DNA from 3 places in the Sodalis sp. C49 genome. Region 3 is predicted to be linked to each of the others. Evidence: predicted binding sites of a transcription regulator. Region 3 holds the regulator's gene; each other region holds the start of a gene.

Region 1 (5,869 bases), 2.6 Mb from region 3:
AAGGCGCTGCTGTCGAGGTTTTACGGGCTTATTTGGTGACCAGCTTCAGGGCAACCGGGATCACCGCATCCACTTTTTCGCCTTTCAGAACCTTGTCTGCGGTTTCCACGCCGATTATACCGATCTGGTCGGGCTGCTGCGCCACGGTGGCGGCAAGTTTACCGCTTTGCACCGCTTTGATGCCGTCGGCGGTGCCGTCAAAACCCACCACCAGCACATCGGTTTTATTCACGGTTTGCAGGGCGCGCATGGCGCCCAGGGCCATTTCGTCGTTCTGCGCGAATACCGCCTGCACCGCCGGATGCGCGGTCAGCAGGTTCTGCATCACGTTAAGCCCTTTGGTGCGATCGAAATCGGCGGGCTGGCTGGCCAGCATAGTAAATTTATACTGATCGGCCGATTGTTTAAACCCTTCGCCGCGCTCACGCGCAACAGACGTGCCGGCGATACCTTCCAGCTGGATAACCTTGGCGTTCTGGCCCAGTTTTTCACCGATAAAATCACCGGCCATTTTGCCGCCGACCCGGTTGTCGGAGGCGATATGGCTGACGACGGCCCCTTTGCTGGCCTTACGATCGAGGGTGATCACCGGGATCTTGGCCTGGTTGGCAATAATGACCGCGTTGCCCACCGCGTCGGAATCGCTTGGGTTGATAAGCAAAAGCTTAACGCCGCGCACCGTCAGATCCTGCACATTGGCCAGTTCCTTGGCCGGGTTGTTTTGCGAATCGAGCACCACCAGCTGATAACCCAATTTATCCGCTTCCTGCTGGGCGCCGTCTTTCATGGAAACGAAGAACGGATTATTCAGCGTGGACACCACCAGCGCGATGCTGTCTTTCGCCAGGGCATTGGCGCTGAGAGTGGCGCTTAACGCCACGGCGGACATCAAAAAAGCTAATTTTTTCATTTTCATCTTTATCATTCCTGCGGGAGAGGTTATTTACTGCTTTTGTTATCTACCAGCACCGCCAACAAAATCACCACGGCTTTAACAATCATCTGGTAGTAGGAGGAAACGCTCAATAAATTCAGTCCGTTATTAAGAAAGCCCAGGATCAGCGCGCCGACCAGCGTCCCCATGATGCGCCCTTTCCCGCCGGACAGGCTGGTACCGCCCAGCACCACCGCGGCGATGGCGTCCAGCTCATAGCCGGTACCCGCCGTGGGCTGCGCCGAGGACAGGCGCGCCACTTCGATAACGCCCGCCAACGCCGCGAGCAACCCGCACAGCGCGTAGACGATGACCTTGACCCGATCGACGCTGATGCCGGACAGCCGGGTGGCGGCTTCATTACCGCCCAGCGCATAGATATAACGGCCCAGGCGGGTGTGATGCAGCATGTACCAGGCGGCAAGAAACACCACGGCCATGATCCATACCGGCGTGGGCACGCCAAGGGGACGACCGATGCCAAACCAGCCAAACGCGTCGGCCGTATCGCTGAAACCGGTGTTTACCGGACTGCCGTTGGTATACACCATGGTGATACCGCGCAGCAGCAGCATCATGACCAGGGTGGCGATAAAGGCCTGTACCCTGCCCTTCGCCACAATCAGGCCGGTGATGGCGCCGATGGCCGCGCCCAGCGCCAGGGAGGCGCCCACCGCCACCATGACATTCATTTCCAGCCCCACCACCGAGGCGGCTACCGCGCCGGTCAGCGCCAGCAGGGACCCGACGGACAAGTCAATGCCTGCGGTGAGGATCACCAGCGTCATACCCACCGCCATGATGGCGTTGACCGAGGTCTGCTGGAGAATATTGAACAGATTGTTGAGGCTGAAAAAATTGGCGCTCATTGAAGAAACCACGGCGATCAGCACCAGCAGCGCAATCAACGATTTTTGCTCCAGCAGCCAGGCTTTGCTGATGCCGCGTTTAACGGGGATAGTCCGGGAATTCATTACTGATTCTCCTGCTGGGTACGATAAAGCTTGCCGACGGCCGCGGCCATCAGCACTTCCTGGGTGGCCTGTTCGATGGGGAATATGCCGCTTAAGCGGCCTTCATGCATCACCATGACGCGATCGCTCATGCCAAGGACCTCCGGCATCTCGGAGGACACCAGGATGATGGAGAGCCCTTCCTGTTTAAACTGGTTGATCAACTGGTAAATCTCTTTCTTGGCGCCCACGTCGACGCCCCGGGTCGGCTCATCCAGGATCAGCACCTTAGGGCGTGTCATCAGGCCGCGCGCAATGGCGACTTTTTGCTGGTTGCCACCGGACAGCAGGCCGATAGGCTGCTCCATCGACGGCGTTTTGATATTAAATAAACGGATAAAATCCCCGACAGCCACCCGCTCGTCGGCGTGTTTCAGCCAACCGGCCTGATGGCTAAAGTAGCGCAGGGCGGTTAAAGTCATGTTTTCCTTTACCGACATGCCCAGCACCAGTCCGTCGCGCTTGCGATCCTCGGAAATATAGACAATGCCGTTGGCAAGCCCGTCCTGGGGCGACCTGGCGACCACGGCACGTCCGTCGAGCGTCACGCTGCCGCCGGTGCGCCTGGCGGCGCCATAGAGGGTTTTCATCAGTTCGGTACGGCCGGCGCCCATCAGCCCGGCGCAGCCCAGGATTTCCCCCTGGCGCAGGGAGAAACTGACGTCATGCACCCCGGGGCCCGACAGGTGGCTGACCAGCAGGCGCTCCTCGCCCGGACGCTGCGTGACGCGCGGATACTGTTCCTCCAGGCGGCGGCCCACCATCATTTCAATCAGCCTGTCTTCCTGCAGCTCGTTTACCGGCCGTTCGGCAATAAACTGCCCGTCGCGCATCACCGTGACATCGTCGCAGATCTCGAAAATTTCCTTTAGCCGATGGGAGATATAGACAATGCCGCACCCCTGCTGCTTCAGTTCGTTTATCACACTGAACAGCGATGCCGTTTCCGTATCGGTTAACGCATCGGTGGGCTCGTCCATGATGATCACCTGCGACTTAAAGCTGATTACCTTGGCGATTTCCACCATCTGCTGATCGCCAATCGATAATTCCCCCACCAACCGGTGGCTGCTATAGGCCAGGTTCAGGCGGCCCAGGAGTCGGTCCGCTTCGCGATACATCCGCTTCCAGTCGATGCCGCCGATACGGTTAAGGAATTCGCGCCCCAGGAAGATATTTTCGGCGATCGTCAGTTCAGGGATCAGGTTAAGTTCCTGATGGATGATACCGATACCGGCCTCCTGCGACGCCTTGGGGCCGCTGAAGGCAACTTCCTTTCCCATAAATATGAGCGTACCGGCATCCTTGCTGTAAATCCCGGTCAACACCTTCATCATGGTGGATTTACCGGCGCCGTTCTCCCCCACCAGCGCCATCACGCGGCCGGGATACACGGTCAGCGCCGCGCCGGAAAGCGCTTTGACGCCCGGAAACGACTTGTCTATCCCGCTCAGTTGCAGTAAGGGTTGCATAAATGCCTCAGAAGGTGACGCCGGCGCAGAGGATAACGTTGGCGAAGGGCGAGCACTCCCCGCTGCGAATAACGGCCCGGCTGTGGGCGGTCTGCGCTTTGAATGCCTGATGGCTGATATAGTCGATGACGATGGTATTGCCCTGCGCTTGCTCCAGCTGGGACAGCCCGGCCAGCAACGCCTGGTGCAGCGCGGGATTATGGGCGGCCATTTCGCTGGCGATTATCGCCCTTTCCACCTGCATCTCACTGGCCACGACGTCGAACACCTGTAAAAAGCCCGGCACGCCCTGGGTCAACGCCAGATCGATCCTGGCGGCTGTCGCGGGTATGGGCAACCCGGCATCGGCAATGACGATTTCATCGGTATGCCCCAAGCGGGAAATCAACGCGGAAACCTCGGCGTTGAGCAGTAATCCTTTTTTCATTGGCAGATCCTCCCAGCGAAACGTTTCGCTGGGCTGAAAATAATCACAAACGGGCCAAGCCACAAGCGGGAAACATCAAAAATGTGATCGCCATCGAAACGTTTCGCTGGACCAGGCGGCACGGCGGCGGCTGGCGTGACCACCGGCGCGTTGTTCATTATCGCCGGATAAAGAGCGGCCGCATCCTTGCCATGGCCTCAGGGCGCCATCTTTTGTTTGATCTCATAAATCACATCGTCCCATCTTTCTTCGCCACGCATGTTTAGACTGTGTTTATAGTCGTTGCCGCTGCGAAAAAAATCTTTTTTAATATCAATGATATCAATGGGGAAAAACATTTCACTTTCTGCATCCCACAACATATTCGCCCCATGGAGATCAGCGTGTATCATATTGACATTATTTAGTTTTTCCAGCATATCGACAAAGCGTTCAACTGCATCGTGCGGCAGGGAGCCCTCGGGAAGTGAATCTAACGTTATGCCGGGAATTTTGTACATTCTGTTATAAAAATTACCATCATTATCAGCAAATACCTTTGCCGATTCCGGGCCATAATATAAACGAAAGCTTTCAGCCTCCTTTTCCGCCAACATTTCAATATCTATATCGGCGTCGCCATCCGGATGTGGTCGCATCATCTTGATATACCAATTGGGATCCTGGCCATCCTGGAAAACGATACCGTAATCACCTTCACCAATCTGCGTACCGAGCAGGAGTTCAAGGTTAACGGATTCGTCATCGGGATCAAACACAGGCACTTTCCGCCCTTGCGCCGGCGCCACATTGACGGCGCTTTCATCAATTTTAAACCGTTTTGCCCAGGGAGGAATTTCACTAAACTGTTCAATATGCAAGGCAAACGAATATTCGTTAAACAGTCCCTCCTGGGGGAAATGGTATTGAGACAGCAGTGTTTTGGCCTGTTCAAGGTCGAACCCATCCAGGTCCTTGAGAATATCCACAGCATGCTTACGCGGCCTGAGTCCCGCCCGGCCGCTCATGCCAATCTTACGGAGATCGTTAATCCTTTCCCTAAAATTTTCGACATGAAATTTATTTTTCTTGAAGCGAAGGTTGATTTTTCGATGATTATTCATCAGAAAAAACTTGTATGCGGTTTGCGGATACCTTTTTACTTTAAAATATTTATTTTTAATTTTCAGATATGAATTATTATTTATATCCCAGCGCAGGCCAAGCTTATCAGGCGTGGACAAATCGAACGCGTTGACGCTCTCCCCGACAATATCCTTGGCAATGGCGCGTCGCAGCGTTTTGGCGACATGGATTGACGTCGGCGCTTCAAACAACCAGCGGCGACCGTCAAACTCGACGGGATGGCCGCGACGGCCAGGCATAGCCCGATTAAAAATTTCATATTTAAGGCCTCTTTTGGGCACTACCGCCGCGCGCACAGGCACTAATTCTCCCTTCAGCTCAACCACCCTCATTATGACATTATCACCCATAGCCATTGTGTCTTTTGACCTGACTTCAATAATTTTACCGGCACCATAGTGTTTGGGATTAAGGTTATCAACCTGAATATATTCATAGGCGCCGTCAAACCTCATCTTGAACGACTTAATTCTTTTCTCTTGTCTAAACGTGAAGGCAGGTTTGTTATTGTGTGTGCCAAGATGCCAAGAATGGCTGATTTTTTCATGATATACCGGAATCCGGGATTCCGTTCCGTCATGGTTCCGCAATTTCACTTCGTGCGTTCTTTTCACCGCGCTATACTTAAGTTCATAATTCTCGCCATATAATTTAATAAATTTCTTACCGTTTTGTACTGTATAATCAACTCCCTGCCCTTCAGGCACATCTCCGCCGATATGGATCTTATCATTTATCGCGTCATAAAAAACTTTCCGGCCAGTTTTAGCGTTATTACCCTGCTGCCCAGTTGGAATAATGTATTCACCCGCTTCTGTTTGCCGAACACGCTGGATGGCGCCATCTAGGTCAACGGCAAGATGTTTGACAGTATTGATACCGGTCGGATATTTTTCGT
Region 2 (5,869 bases), 340 kb from region 3:
ACGGCGAGCTGGACCAGTTGATCGGCGTGGTCCGCGCCAAGGACCTGATGGTGGCGTTGGATAAAGGCGAAGATGTGCAGGAGTATGCCGCGCAGAATCCGGCCATCGTGGTGCCGGAAACTCTGGATGTGCTGAACCTGCTGGGGGTATTGCGCCGGGCGCGGGGTAGCCTGGTGGTGGTGTCGAATGAATTTGGCGTGATCCAGGGGCTGGTAACGCCGCTGGATGTGCTGGAAGCCATTGCCGGCGAGTTTCCGGATGAGGACGAAACGCCGGATATTGTGGCGCAGGAGGACGCCTGGCTGGTAAAGGGTGGTACTGATTTGCACGCTTTGGGTCAGGCGTTGGACGATAATGAACTCACCCGCGGTCACGAGAATGTCGCTTCACTGGCGGGATTGCTGCTGGCCGAGCGGGATCAGCTGCCGGTGGTGGGTGAGGTTATCGAGCTGGGCCAGTGGCGGTTTACGATTTTGCAGATGCTGGAATACCGTATCGAGCTGGTGCGTATCGAACGGATAGCGCCGCCGGTGGAGGATGAGGAACAGTAAACACGTGACCCGCTCTCCCTTGAACACGGCTGTCTTGAGTTCGGTGTTGGCGGGCCTAGCATGCCATGGGGCCTCGGTCGGGCGGGAAAACCACGCCCGATTCGACCCCATTGGCACGCTCTCCCTTGAACACGTCTGCCTTGAGTCCGGCGTTGGCGGGCCTGGCATGCCATGGGGCCTCGGTCGGGCGGAAATCGACGCCCGATTCGACCCCATTGGCACGCTCTCCCTTGAACACGTCTGCCTTGAGTCCGGCGTTGGCGGGCCTGGCATGCCATGGGGCCTCGGTCGGGCGGGAAAACCACGCCCGATTCGACCCCATTGGCACGCTCTCCCTTGAACACGTCTGCCTTGAGTCCGGCGTTGGCGGGCCTGGCATGCCATGGGGCCTCGGTCGGGCGGGAAAACCACGCCCGATTCAACCCCATCGGCATGCTCTCCCTTTAACACGTCTGCCTTGAGTCCGGCGTTGGCGGGCCTGGCATGCCATGGGGCCTCGGTCGGGCGGGAAAACCACGCCCGATTCGACCCCATTGGCACGCTCTCCCTTGAACACGTCTGCCTTGAGTCCGGCGTTAGCGGGCCTGGCATGCCATGGGGCCTCGGCCGGGCGGAAAAACCACGCCCGATTCGACCCCATCGGCATGCTCTCCCTTTAACACGTCTGCCTTGAGTCCGGCGTTGGCGGGCCTACATGCTATGGGGTGCTCGGTCGGGCGAAAAGACCATGCCCGATTCGACCTCATTGGCACGTTTTTCCTTGAACACGTCTGCTTTACGTTCCGCGTTAGCGGGCCAGCAGGGTGTGGGTGATGCGATCAATCGCACTGGACCTTGATGGCCAGGCCGCCGCGCGAGGTTTCGCGGTATTTGGCGTTCATGTCCTTGCCGGTTTCGTACATGGTTTCAATCACCTTATCCAGCGACACCCGCGGCGCGCTGGTGCGCCGCAGCGCCATGCGCGAGGCGTTGATGGCCTTGACCGAAGCGATGGCGTTGCGTTCGATGCAGGGGACCTGTACCTGGCCGGCCACCGGATCGCAGGTCAGCCCCAGATTATGTTCCATGCCGATTTCCGCCGCCACGCAGACCTGCTCGGGACTGCCGCCCATCAATTCCGTCAGTCCCGCCGCCGCCATGGAGCAGGCGACGCCCACTTCACCCTGGCAGCCGACCTCGGCGCCGGAAATGGAGGCGTTCAGCTTATAAAGAATGCCGATGGCGCCGCAGGACAGGAAATAACGCAGGTAGACCTCGGGCGTGACCGGATCGATAAAATGATCGTAATAAGCCAGCACCGCCGGCACGATGCCGCAGGCGCCGTTGGTCGGCGCGGTGACCACCCTTCCGCCGGCGGCGTTTTCCTCATTGACCGCCAGCGCAAACATATTCACCCAGTCAATCGCCACCATCGGATCGCTGGAGAGTTTATCCGTGGAGACCAGCATGCGCCTGAGCGCCGATGCGCGCCTGGGCACCCGCAGCGGGCCGGGCAATACGCCTTCGGTATTCAGCCCGCGATCGATGCAGGCGCGCATGGTCTGCCAAATATCGGCGAAGTAACTGTCGATATCGGCGCGGCTATGCAGCGCCAGTTCATTAAGCATCACCAGCCCCGACAGCGACAGACCGGTCTGTTTGCACTGGTCGAGCAGTTGCTGGGCGCTGGCGAAAGGGTGGGGCACGGCGATCTGGTCGATAACCGGCTGGCCGAAATGCGCCTCATCAACGATAAAACCGCCGCCGACGGAATAATACGTCTGGCTGTAGATGACCTGTTCGCCGGCGAAGGCGTGAATGCGCATGGCGTTTTCATGCAGTGACAGGTAGGACGCGTGGAACACCATGCCGCCTTCGCGGGGAAAATCCACTTCGTGCGGCCCGCCGGCCAGCATCAGGCGCTGGCGTTGCTCAACGTCGCGGATAAAGGCCGGCGCGGCGTCGATATCCACCGTATCGGGACGGTTGCCCGCCAAGCCCAGGATAATGGCGATGTCGGTATGGTGTCCCTTGCCCGTCAGCGATAACGAACCGTAAACATCCACGGCGATGCGCGTGACATCATTGAGCAGCCGTTTATCGACGAGATCGTCCACGAACTGTTTACCGGCTTTCATTGGACCCACGGTATGGGAACTGGACGGGCCGATGCCGATTTTAAACATATCGAAAACGCTTATCACGTTGACTCTCCTCAGAACTGATAAAATACGCATACCCGTGGGTAATGCAGTTAATTGTAATGACTCATGCCGGGTTAGGCTTGCGCTTTCGCATGATAAAAACTAATCCAAAAAAGCGCTTCCTTTGCGTTTGACGACCGATACGAAGCGGTCCTCTACCCCGGGGCGGCCTGGCGTCATGCTGGTTATGGCTAATCTGAAAGCAAGCCGTTGCCCGTGGATCATCTCCTTTCACGTGCGTGCCGGAGACGGTTTTTTGTCGTCAGAAATAATGAGATATACAACCTATATAAATGACTATGTTTAATTATTAATATGGAGTTATATTTCGCAAATATGGCAAAGATAGGAGATTGTAACGGTTTTCATCGCGTTGGGAAGTCTTTTATTGCCGGGACGCGATGACCATCACGGCGCGGGTTGGTAGGGATAGCGGCGGCCCAACCGGCGGCCGGGAACGAAGGGACGTGCGTTAAAGATGGATGTGTTGGCCCAGCCGATACAAAATCTGCGCGGTCATGCCCCAGACCATATGGCTTTGATACCAGGAAAAATAAACCTGCAGGTTTTTGGCGCGGCGCTGTATTTGCAGGGGAGTATAGCTGGCCAGGGATAACGCCTGGTGCAGGGGCATTTCAAACATGTCCGCCACCTCGTCGCGGCTGGCCCGGAAACGGGTGCCGGCCGCCAGCAGGCCGACGATGGGCGTGACCTGGAAACCGCTGCTGCTGTCCACCGGCGGCAGTTGCCCCAGGACCCTGACCGACGAGGCCGGGATGGCCACTTCTTCGTGGGCCTCGCGCAGCGCGGTGGCGATTAAGGACGTGTCTTCCTTATCCGCCGCCCCGCCGGGGAAGGCCACCTGGCCGGCATGCTTGCGCAGTGTCGCCGATCGGCGCGTCAACAGCACCGTCGGCTGGTGATGGCAGATGATGGGTATCAATACCGCCGCCCGGCGCTGGTTGCGCGCCGGCTCGCTGGGTTGCGGCAACTGCAGTTGGAAACGGGTGATGAAATCCGTAAGCGTCAGGGTGTTGTCAGTGCTGTTCATGGGCGATTTAGCTCCAGCAGCAGCGGCAGTATCTTGGCGACCTTGTCCAGGGTTTCCTGGTATTCCGCTTCCTCGCAACTGTCGGCGACGATGCCGCCGCCCGCCCAGCAATAGATGCGCCCTTGTTCCGTGAGCAGCGTGCGGATGGCGATATTGGTGTCCAGGGTGGCGCAGCGGCTCAGGTAGCCGATGCTGCCGCACCAGGCATTACGGCGCTGCGGTTCGAGCTGGTCGATTAACGTCATGGCCTTGATTTTGGGGGCGCCGGTGATGGACCCGCCGGGAAAACAGGCGCGCACCAGATCGCACGGCGTACGATGGGGGGGCAGCCGCGCGGTAATGGTGCTGACCATATGATGGACTGCCGGAAAGGCCTCGATTTTAAACAGTTCCGGCACCCGGACGCTGCCGGGGACGGCGACCCGTCCGATATCGTTGCGCAGCAAATCCACGATCATCAGGTTTTCCGCCCGGTCTTTTGGCGATGCCGCCAGTTTTTGCCCTTGCAGCCGATCTTGCTCCGCATCCGCCAGGCGCGGCAGCGTGCCCTTGATGGGCCGCGTTTGGATCTGTCCCGCGTTTACCCGCAGGAACCGCTCCGGCGACAGGCTCAGCACCGCCTGGCCGGGCAGGCGCAAAAAAGCGGAAAACGGCGCGGCGTTATGCTCCAGCAGATGACGGAACGCCTGCCATTCATCGCCCGCGAACGCCGCGCTGAAGCGTTGTGCCAGACAGACCTGGTAACAATCACCCGCCAAAAGATGTTCCTGGATGCGGCGGAATTTTTCGCCATACTCGCCCCGGGTCATATTGGCCTGCCAGCCGCTGTTTAAACGAAAGGGCCGGTCGGGTTCGGGTGCCGGCGGCGCCAGCAAATCCCGCTTCAGCGCCTCCGGATCGCGGTAGCTCACCAGGGTCAGGCGGCCAAGGCGATGGTCGGCAATCACCGCCCAGTCATACAGGCCGACGGCCATATCCGGCAGCGTTAAATCCTGTTGGGCATGGACAGGCAGAGTTTCAATGCGCCGGCCGAGATCGTAGCCGAACAGGCCCAGCGCGCCGCCCAGGAAAGGGAGATCGTCCCGGGCTTCCGGACGCATCCCCATACTGTCCACCTGCTGTTGCACCAGCATAAACGGGTCGTCGCCGCTCATATGCGATTGGCCGTCGCGGGAAATCACCGTAACGGCGCCGCGGGTGGTCAGCGTCGCCACCGGGTCGGCGACCATGATATCGAAGCGGCTGTCCGGATGGTCGGCATGGCCCGAGTGCAGCAGCATCGACCAGGGCCGGGCGGCGCGGGGGGCGAACAGGGCGGTAATGGCGTCGCGGTGATAGGGTAAGGCAGTCAACTGTGGCAACATATCGACACTATGATCCAGGTAATCCAGTCCAGTCTGCCGGCAATAAGCGCCTGGCAGGTGCGAACAGCATGATATCGGCTTCATGGCTGAACATAAAGCGCATTGATTGGCATCGCGGGCGGCGGCGTGAGATAATAACGCATCGACCCGCCCCTCTGGAGAACACGCATGCTGACCGATATGCCAGCGTTAAATCACGAACAGCAGCAGCAGGCCGTTGAGCGCATCCAGGCCCTGATGGCCGACGGCATGAGCAGCGGCGAGGCCATCCGGCTGGTATCCAATGAAATCCGCGCCACCCATACAGGTGAACGGGTATCAATTCGCTGGGATGACGACGAAGACGACGATCGTTCCTATGCCGAGCGCAACGCCGATGAACGCGACGCCCGCAACGCCGCCCTGGAACAGGACGACGACGACGAGGACGGGGCGCTGTAAACGTCCCCGCCGGCCGCACGGGTACCGGCGCGCCGGTCAGATCGCCGCGATGACCTTGATTTCCACTTTGTAGCGCGGGTTCATCAGCCGCGCCTCGACGGTACAGCGCACCGGCGCGCTCCCCGGCACCACCCAGGCGTTCCAGGCGGCGTTCATGGCGGCGAAATCATCGCCGTCGGCCAGGAACACGGTCACATCCAGCAGCCGCGTTTTATTGGAACCCACCCGCTTTAGCAGCCGGTCGATAATCGCCAGCGCCTCGGCGGTTTGCGCGGTGGC
Region 3 (5,869 bases):
TTTTTTCAATCGTCGTCATTGTCTCGCTTCCTCAAGCCAGCATCTGGCCTTATCTGCACTGTGCGGGATTACACGCAGTCTCTTCATTTTAGCCACTACCGGCTAAACAAATAAACGTTTTTTTGCCGGCCCGCGCGGTAAAGGCGCGTCAATTCACTCCCGGCCCGCCCACGTAGGACAGGCAATACTATCACTGTAGCGGCTTTTACCCCCTGCCGCCGAACAAAACGGGCTGAAACATTCGGTGCACACCCTCAAAATATGTTGAATAAAGCGCCGCTGAACGCTGTTAAATGCAGCAAAATCGAACTTATTCACGTTTATACACAATAAGTAGTGAATTGATGATGCAATGACGAGGTAAATAGCTTAAATTCCTGTGAGGTGTTGATAACCCCCTATTTTGGGCCACATAAGGATAGCGTTTATCATGCGTTTATGCTTTACGCTTTTTGTGTTGCTTTTTACCCAGTTGTTTTTGAACCTGGCACATGCCGCGCCGAGCGCCGGCGTCAATGCCGATCAGCGCAAATCCCAGGCAGCGGCGGCAAAAACCGGCGACCGGCGCAAACGCAAACCGGTAAAAATAGCCAAGAAAAGCAAACCTGTCGCCAGCGCGCCCGCCGTCAGTGAAAAAGCCAGCATTAAAAAATCGCCGGAACCGGCGCATGAAAAAGCCGGCGTTAAACGGCCTTTGGAACCCGCGGTGGCGAAAACCGGCGCGAAGAAAAGCAAAACGTCCCCTCTTGCCAAGGCATCAAAAACCACGGCGACGAAAAAAATAGCCTCCTTCACTCCGCCGAAAAAAGGCTATAAAAAAGGTTACGGCCGGCACCGGATGATAAAAGATCAGGCGGCGGTAGAACTGGTGGCCAACGATCAGCCGATAAAGATGAGCGAGAGCCATAAGAAACGCTACCAGACCGCCAAGCTTACCGCCATGAATAAACTCCTCTCCCAAATGGGCAAGCCTTACCGTTGGGGCGGCATGTCGCCTAATACCGGCTTTGACTGCAGCGGCCTGATTTATTATGCCTACAAGGATGTGGTACGCATCCATATGCCGCGCACCGCCAACGAAATGTACCACCTGCGCGACGCAGCGCCGGTTAAGAAAGACGAGCTGGAAAGCGGCGACCTGGTCTTTTTCCATATTTCCAATCGCGGCGCGGCGGATCACGTCGGCGTCTATCTTGGCAATGGTCGCTTTATCCAGTCGCCCCGCACCGGCAGCGATATCCGTATCAGCTATCTGAGTGAGGATTATTGGCAGGATCATTACGTGGGCGCCCGCCGGGTGGTCACGCCGAAAAATATCCGCTGAAGGCGCGCCGGAAAAAAAAGAGGAGCCAAGGCTCCTCTTTTTTATATCTGAACCGAGAGGGTGTCAGTTCATGACGGCGGTAAAGCTGAAGACAATAATCACCAGCAGCGAGAACACCGTGGTCAGTAACGACATTTTTAAATCGCTGTCCATTCTATCTCCTTAACGTAAACCAGGGCGCCGGCCTTATCCACCGGCCCGCAGAGCAGTTATCGTCAGTTTGCCATAACAGCGATGAAAAAGCTTGCTCCCAACCTGTAGCCGCCACATTTAACACTTTCACTTTGGCGCGGGATGAACGAAAATTAGCGGTTAATTCCACAGCGTCGGAAAGTGCTTGCGCCTTCGACAGACATTATTCCAGCCAGGGCGTACGGGAGTATCAAAGGCATGGCAACCATTAAAGATGTGGCAAAACGCGCTAATGTATCGACAACCACCGTTTCGCATGTGATCAATAAAACCCGTTTTGTTGCGCAAGACACTCAAATTGCCGTGCTGGACGCCATTAAACAACTGCATTATTCACCCAGCGCCGTGGCGCGCAGCCTGAAGGTCAATCGCACCAAGTCCATCGGCCTGCTCGCCAGCACCAGCGAGGCGCCCTATTTCGCCGAAATTATCGAGGCGATTGAGCACCATTGCTTTGCTCGCGGTTATACCCTGATATTGTGCAATTCGCACAATGATCTCGAAAAACAGCGCGCCTATCTGGCGATGCTGGCGCAAAAGCGCGTCGACGGCCTGCTGGTGATGTGCGCCGAGTATCCCGAAACGCTGCTGGATATGCTTGAGGAATATCAGCATATCCCCATGGTGGTCATGGATTGGGGTGAGGCCCGCCGTGATTTTACCGACACCATTATCGATAACGCCTTTGCCGGCGGTTATATGGCGACGCAATATTTGCTTAAACGCGGCCATCGCGCCATCGGCGCCATTCCCGGACAGCTGGCGCGCAACACCGGCGGCGGCCGCCACCGCGGCTATCTGCATGCCATGGCGGAGGCCGGCATCCCGTTAAACGACCGCTGGATTGTGCAAGGCAATTTCGAGCCTGAATCCGGCTACCTGGCGATGAAACAAATCCTGGCGCAAACGCCGCGTCCCACCGCGGTCTTCTGCGGCGGCGACATTATGGCCATGGGCGCACTGTGCGCCATTAATGAAATGGGCCTGAGCGTACCTGAGGATATTTCTATCATCGGCTACGACAACGTGCGCAATTCGTGCTTTTTCAGCCCGGCGCTGACCACCATCCATCAGCCTAAAGAGGATTTGGGCGAGGCGGCGCTTACCATGCTGCTCGATAGGATTACCAGCAAACGCGAGAACGCCAAAACCATCGAAGTCCATCCGTCGCTGATTGAACGCCGTTCGGTCGCAGACGGTCCCTTCCCCGCTTAAGGCCACGCGCCAGGCCCGGGCAACGGGCTGGCGCCTCCAGGGTCTGTTGCTATGTAAAGCGCCGTCCGCCTCGGACACAAGATTTTTCATATAATGATCTCTGTGCAAAGAGTTATTGTTTCAGCGAGAAATCATTAAGTTATAATGGGAAATACATTAGCGCGTTAGCTATTGTCTAAATTAAAATGCAGGCTTATACTCAATATCGTTAACAATTATAACGAGTTGTCTAATAAATTTGTATAAAAGTATGTCGTGTTTTCCAACATGACATCACCCTTTTATAAAGCGCCCGGCTAAGTCGCAGTCTAAGGTTTACTTTATATTCCTCTGTTGATGGTGATACTTCAGACACCACGGATAACCGTGGATTCTTATAAAGCCCGCAGGCATGGTGAGTGCTTTTCCTGACGGGGCACTGCAGAAGAAAGGTGATGGAGAAGCTATGAGTTCCTCGTGCGTTGAAGACCTGAGCTTTCATGATAATGATTGGTACCGTATCGTCCATGAATTGCTCTCTGAAGCCGGTATTGAACTCAATGGTTCAAGACCATTTGATATCCGAATCAAGAATCCGGGATTTTTTAAGCGCGTATTGCAGGATGGATCTTTGGGATTGGGCGAGAGTTACATGGATGGCTGGTGGGAGTGTGAGCGGCTGGACATTTTTTTCCAGCGTGTTCTCAGGGCGGGTCTGGAGAATAAACTTCCGCATCATTTAAAAGATACCTTACGCATTGCCGCCGCCCGGCTGATGAACCTCCAGTCGCGAAAGAGGGCCTGGATCGTGGGCAAAGAACATTACGATTTGGGTAACGATCTGTTTGAAAAGATGCTCGATCCCTATATGCAATATTCCTGCGGCTACTGGAAACAGGCGACCACCCTCGAGGAAGCCCAGCAGGATAAGCTGAAGATGATTTGCGAAAAACTGCAGCTGCGACCCGGCCTGACGCTGCTGGACGTGGGCTGCGGCTGGGGCGGGCTTGCCGCCTACGCGGCCAGGAATTATGGCGTATCGGTACAGGGCGTCACTATCTCTGCCGAGCAGCAAAAGCTGGCGCAAACGCGCTGCGAGGGACTGGATGTCACCATTTTGCTGCAGGACTATCGCGATCTGGATATGCAATTTGACCGTATTGTTTCAGTCGGCATGTTCGAACACGTAGGCCCCAAGAATTACGCCACCTATTTCGACGTTATCGATCGCAACCTGAAACGCGACGGTCTGTTCCTGCTGCACACCATCGGCTCGAATATCACCGATATGAATGTCGACCCGTGGATAAATAAGTATATTTTTCCCAACGGCTGCCTGCCGTCGGTACAGCAGATAGCCCATGCCAGCGAAAAGCATTTTGTTATGGAAGACTGGCATAACTTCGGCTCTGATTACGACAAAACGCTCATAGCCTGGTATGAACGTTTTGTCGCCGCCTGGCCGGCGCTGTCCAACAAATACTCCGACCGTTTTTACCGTATGTTCAGTTATTACCTGAATGCCTGCGCGGGGGCATTCCGCGCGCGCAATATCCATTTATGGCAGGTATTATTCAGCCCGGAAGGCGTGGATGGCGGTATTCGCGTACCCCGTTAATACCATGGCACGCCAGGCCCTTTAACACCGCACTCAAGACAGGCGTGGTAAAGGGAGAGCGCGCCGATGGGGGCGATGCGGCCATCTCCTGGCCGCCAGAGCGCCCCATGGCACGCCTGGCCCGCCAACACCGCACTCAAGGCAGGCGTGTTAAAGGGAGAGCGCGCCGATGGGGTCGAAGCGGCCATCTCCTGGCCGCCAGAGTGCCCCATGGCACGCTAGGCCCGCCAACACCGCACTCAAGACAGGCGTGTTAAAGGGTATTTAACGTCGCGGCAATCGCCGCTTCCCGCTGCGCCAGCACACGCTCCACCGTATCCACCACCGCCTGGGTCTGGGGATCGATTTCAATATTGATCCGCTGCCCCAGCCTTTTTTTACCCAACGTGGTGCGCATCAGGGTTTCCGGTATTAAATGCACGCAAAATTTATCGGCCGCCACCTCGCCGATAGTCAGGCTGATGCCGTCGATGCCGATATATCCTTTATACAGGACATATTTCATCAGCGCTTTGTCCGGCATTCTGAACCAAATCTGCCGATTATTTTCCGACGTCACGATTTTCACAATCTCGGCAGTGCACATGATATGCCCGGACATCACATGTCCGCCGATCTCGGCGTTAAAGGTGGCGGCGCGTTCTACGTTCACCTCATCCCCCACCTGCAGATCGCCCAGATTGGTCACCCGCAGCGTCTCTTTCATCAAATCAAACGCCACCACGTCGCCGTTAATGCCGCTTACCGTCAGGCAACAGCCGTTGTGCGCCACGGAGGCGCCCTCCTCCAGACCGGACAACATCGCCGCCGGCAGGGAAACGAAATGCGTGCGAAAATTCGCTTTTTCTTCAATTGCCACAATGGGCGCGGTGCCCTGAACAATACCCGTAAACATAACCTTGGCCTCTGTAAACCACCGCTGGAATCAGTCAGGCTAGTGTGCACGATTTCCCCAGGAAATCCAAATCCGCCGCCGCACGGATTTGTGTCGTCCCGCACTGGTATAACCGGACAAATGCTTTACACTATGCCGCAGATTTTTAACCTTTATGTTAACTTTCGCCTGCTTATTCCATACACATAAAACCATAGGTGCCTACGTGCAGAAGTACTTCCTGGAAGCGCGTACATTAATGTCCTTGGCCATACCGGTTATTTTCGCGCAAATAGCCCAAACGTCGATGGGCGTGGTCGATACCATCATGTCCGGCTCCGTCAGCGCGACGGATATGGCGGCGGTTGCCGTCGGCACGTCCATCTGGCTGCCCACCATCCTGTTCGGCCACGGTCTGATCCTGGCCCTCACGCCGGTTATCGCGCAGTTGAACGGGTCCGGGCGGCGCGAACGTATCGCCCATCAGGTACGCCAGGGATTCTGGCTGGCGGCGGCCGCGGCGATTTTGGTTATGGCGGTGCTGTATAACTGCCGCCTGGTCATCGAGAGAATGCGCCATGTCGATCCCGTGCTGGCGCAAAAAGCTGTCGCCTACCTGCATTACCTGCTGTGGGGCGCGCCCGGCTATTTGTTTTTCCAGGTGCTG

Evidence for each region. Region 3 encodes PurR, which represses purine synthesis genes. Its sites were predicted from a motif close to CANGCAAACGTTTGCNTG; they were not measured.
Region 1: a site for PurR is predicted at 3,860-3,877, ahead of rbsD (D-ribose pyranase). Genes of this name have one in related genera too.
Region 2: a site for PurR is predicted at 2,934-2,951, ahead of ABUK12_RS05270 (L-serine ammonia-lyase). Genes of this name have one in related genera too.

The regions. Positions count from the first base shown of each region.
Region 1 is NZ_CP163303.1:3,475,210-3,481,078, forward strand. It holds gene rbsB (ribose ABC transporter substrate-binding protein RbsB) at 29-916, opposite strand; gene rbsC (ribose ABC transporter permease) at 940-1,908, opposite strand; gene rbsA (ribose ABC transporter ATP-binding protein RbsA) at 1,908-3,419, opposite strand; gene rbsD (D-ribose pyranase) at 3,427-3,846, opposite strand; gene ABUK12_RS15625 (hypothetical protein) at 4,044-5,869, opposite strand, start outside.
Region 2 is NZ_CP163303.1:1,189,753-1,195,621, reverse strand. It holds gene ABUK12_RS05275 (TerC family protein) at 1-551, shown strand, start outside; gene ABUK12_RS05270 (L-serine ammonia-lyase) at 1,370-2,734, opposite strand; gene ABUK12_RS05265 (CoA pyrophosphatase) at 3,207-3,785, opposite strand; gene pabB (aminodeoxychorismate synthase component 1) at 3,782-5,149, opposite strand; partial or broken gene ABUK12_RS05255 (YoaH family protein) at 5,318-5,500, shown strand; gene ABUK12_RS05250 (RidA family protein) at 5,627-5,869, opposite strand, start outside.
Region 3 is NZ_CP163303.1:853,195-859,063, reverse strand. It holds gene ABUK12_RS03790 (Grx4 family monothiol glutaredoxin) at 1-19, opposite strand, end outside; gene ABUK12_RS03785 (NlpC/P60 family protein) at 431-1,324, shown strand; gene ABUK12_RS03780 (YnhF family membrane protein) at 1,388-1,477, opposite strand; gene purR (HTH-type transcriptional repressor PurR) at 1,715-2,731, shown strand; gene cfa (cyclopropane fatty acyl phospholipid synthase) at 3,177-4,328, shown strand; gene ABUK12_RS03765 (riboflavin synthase subunit alpha) at 4,582-5,223, opposite strand; gene ABUK12_RS03760 (MATE family efflux transporter) at 5,429-5,869, shown strand, end outside.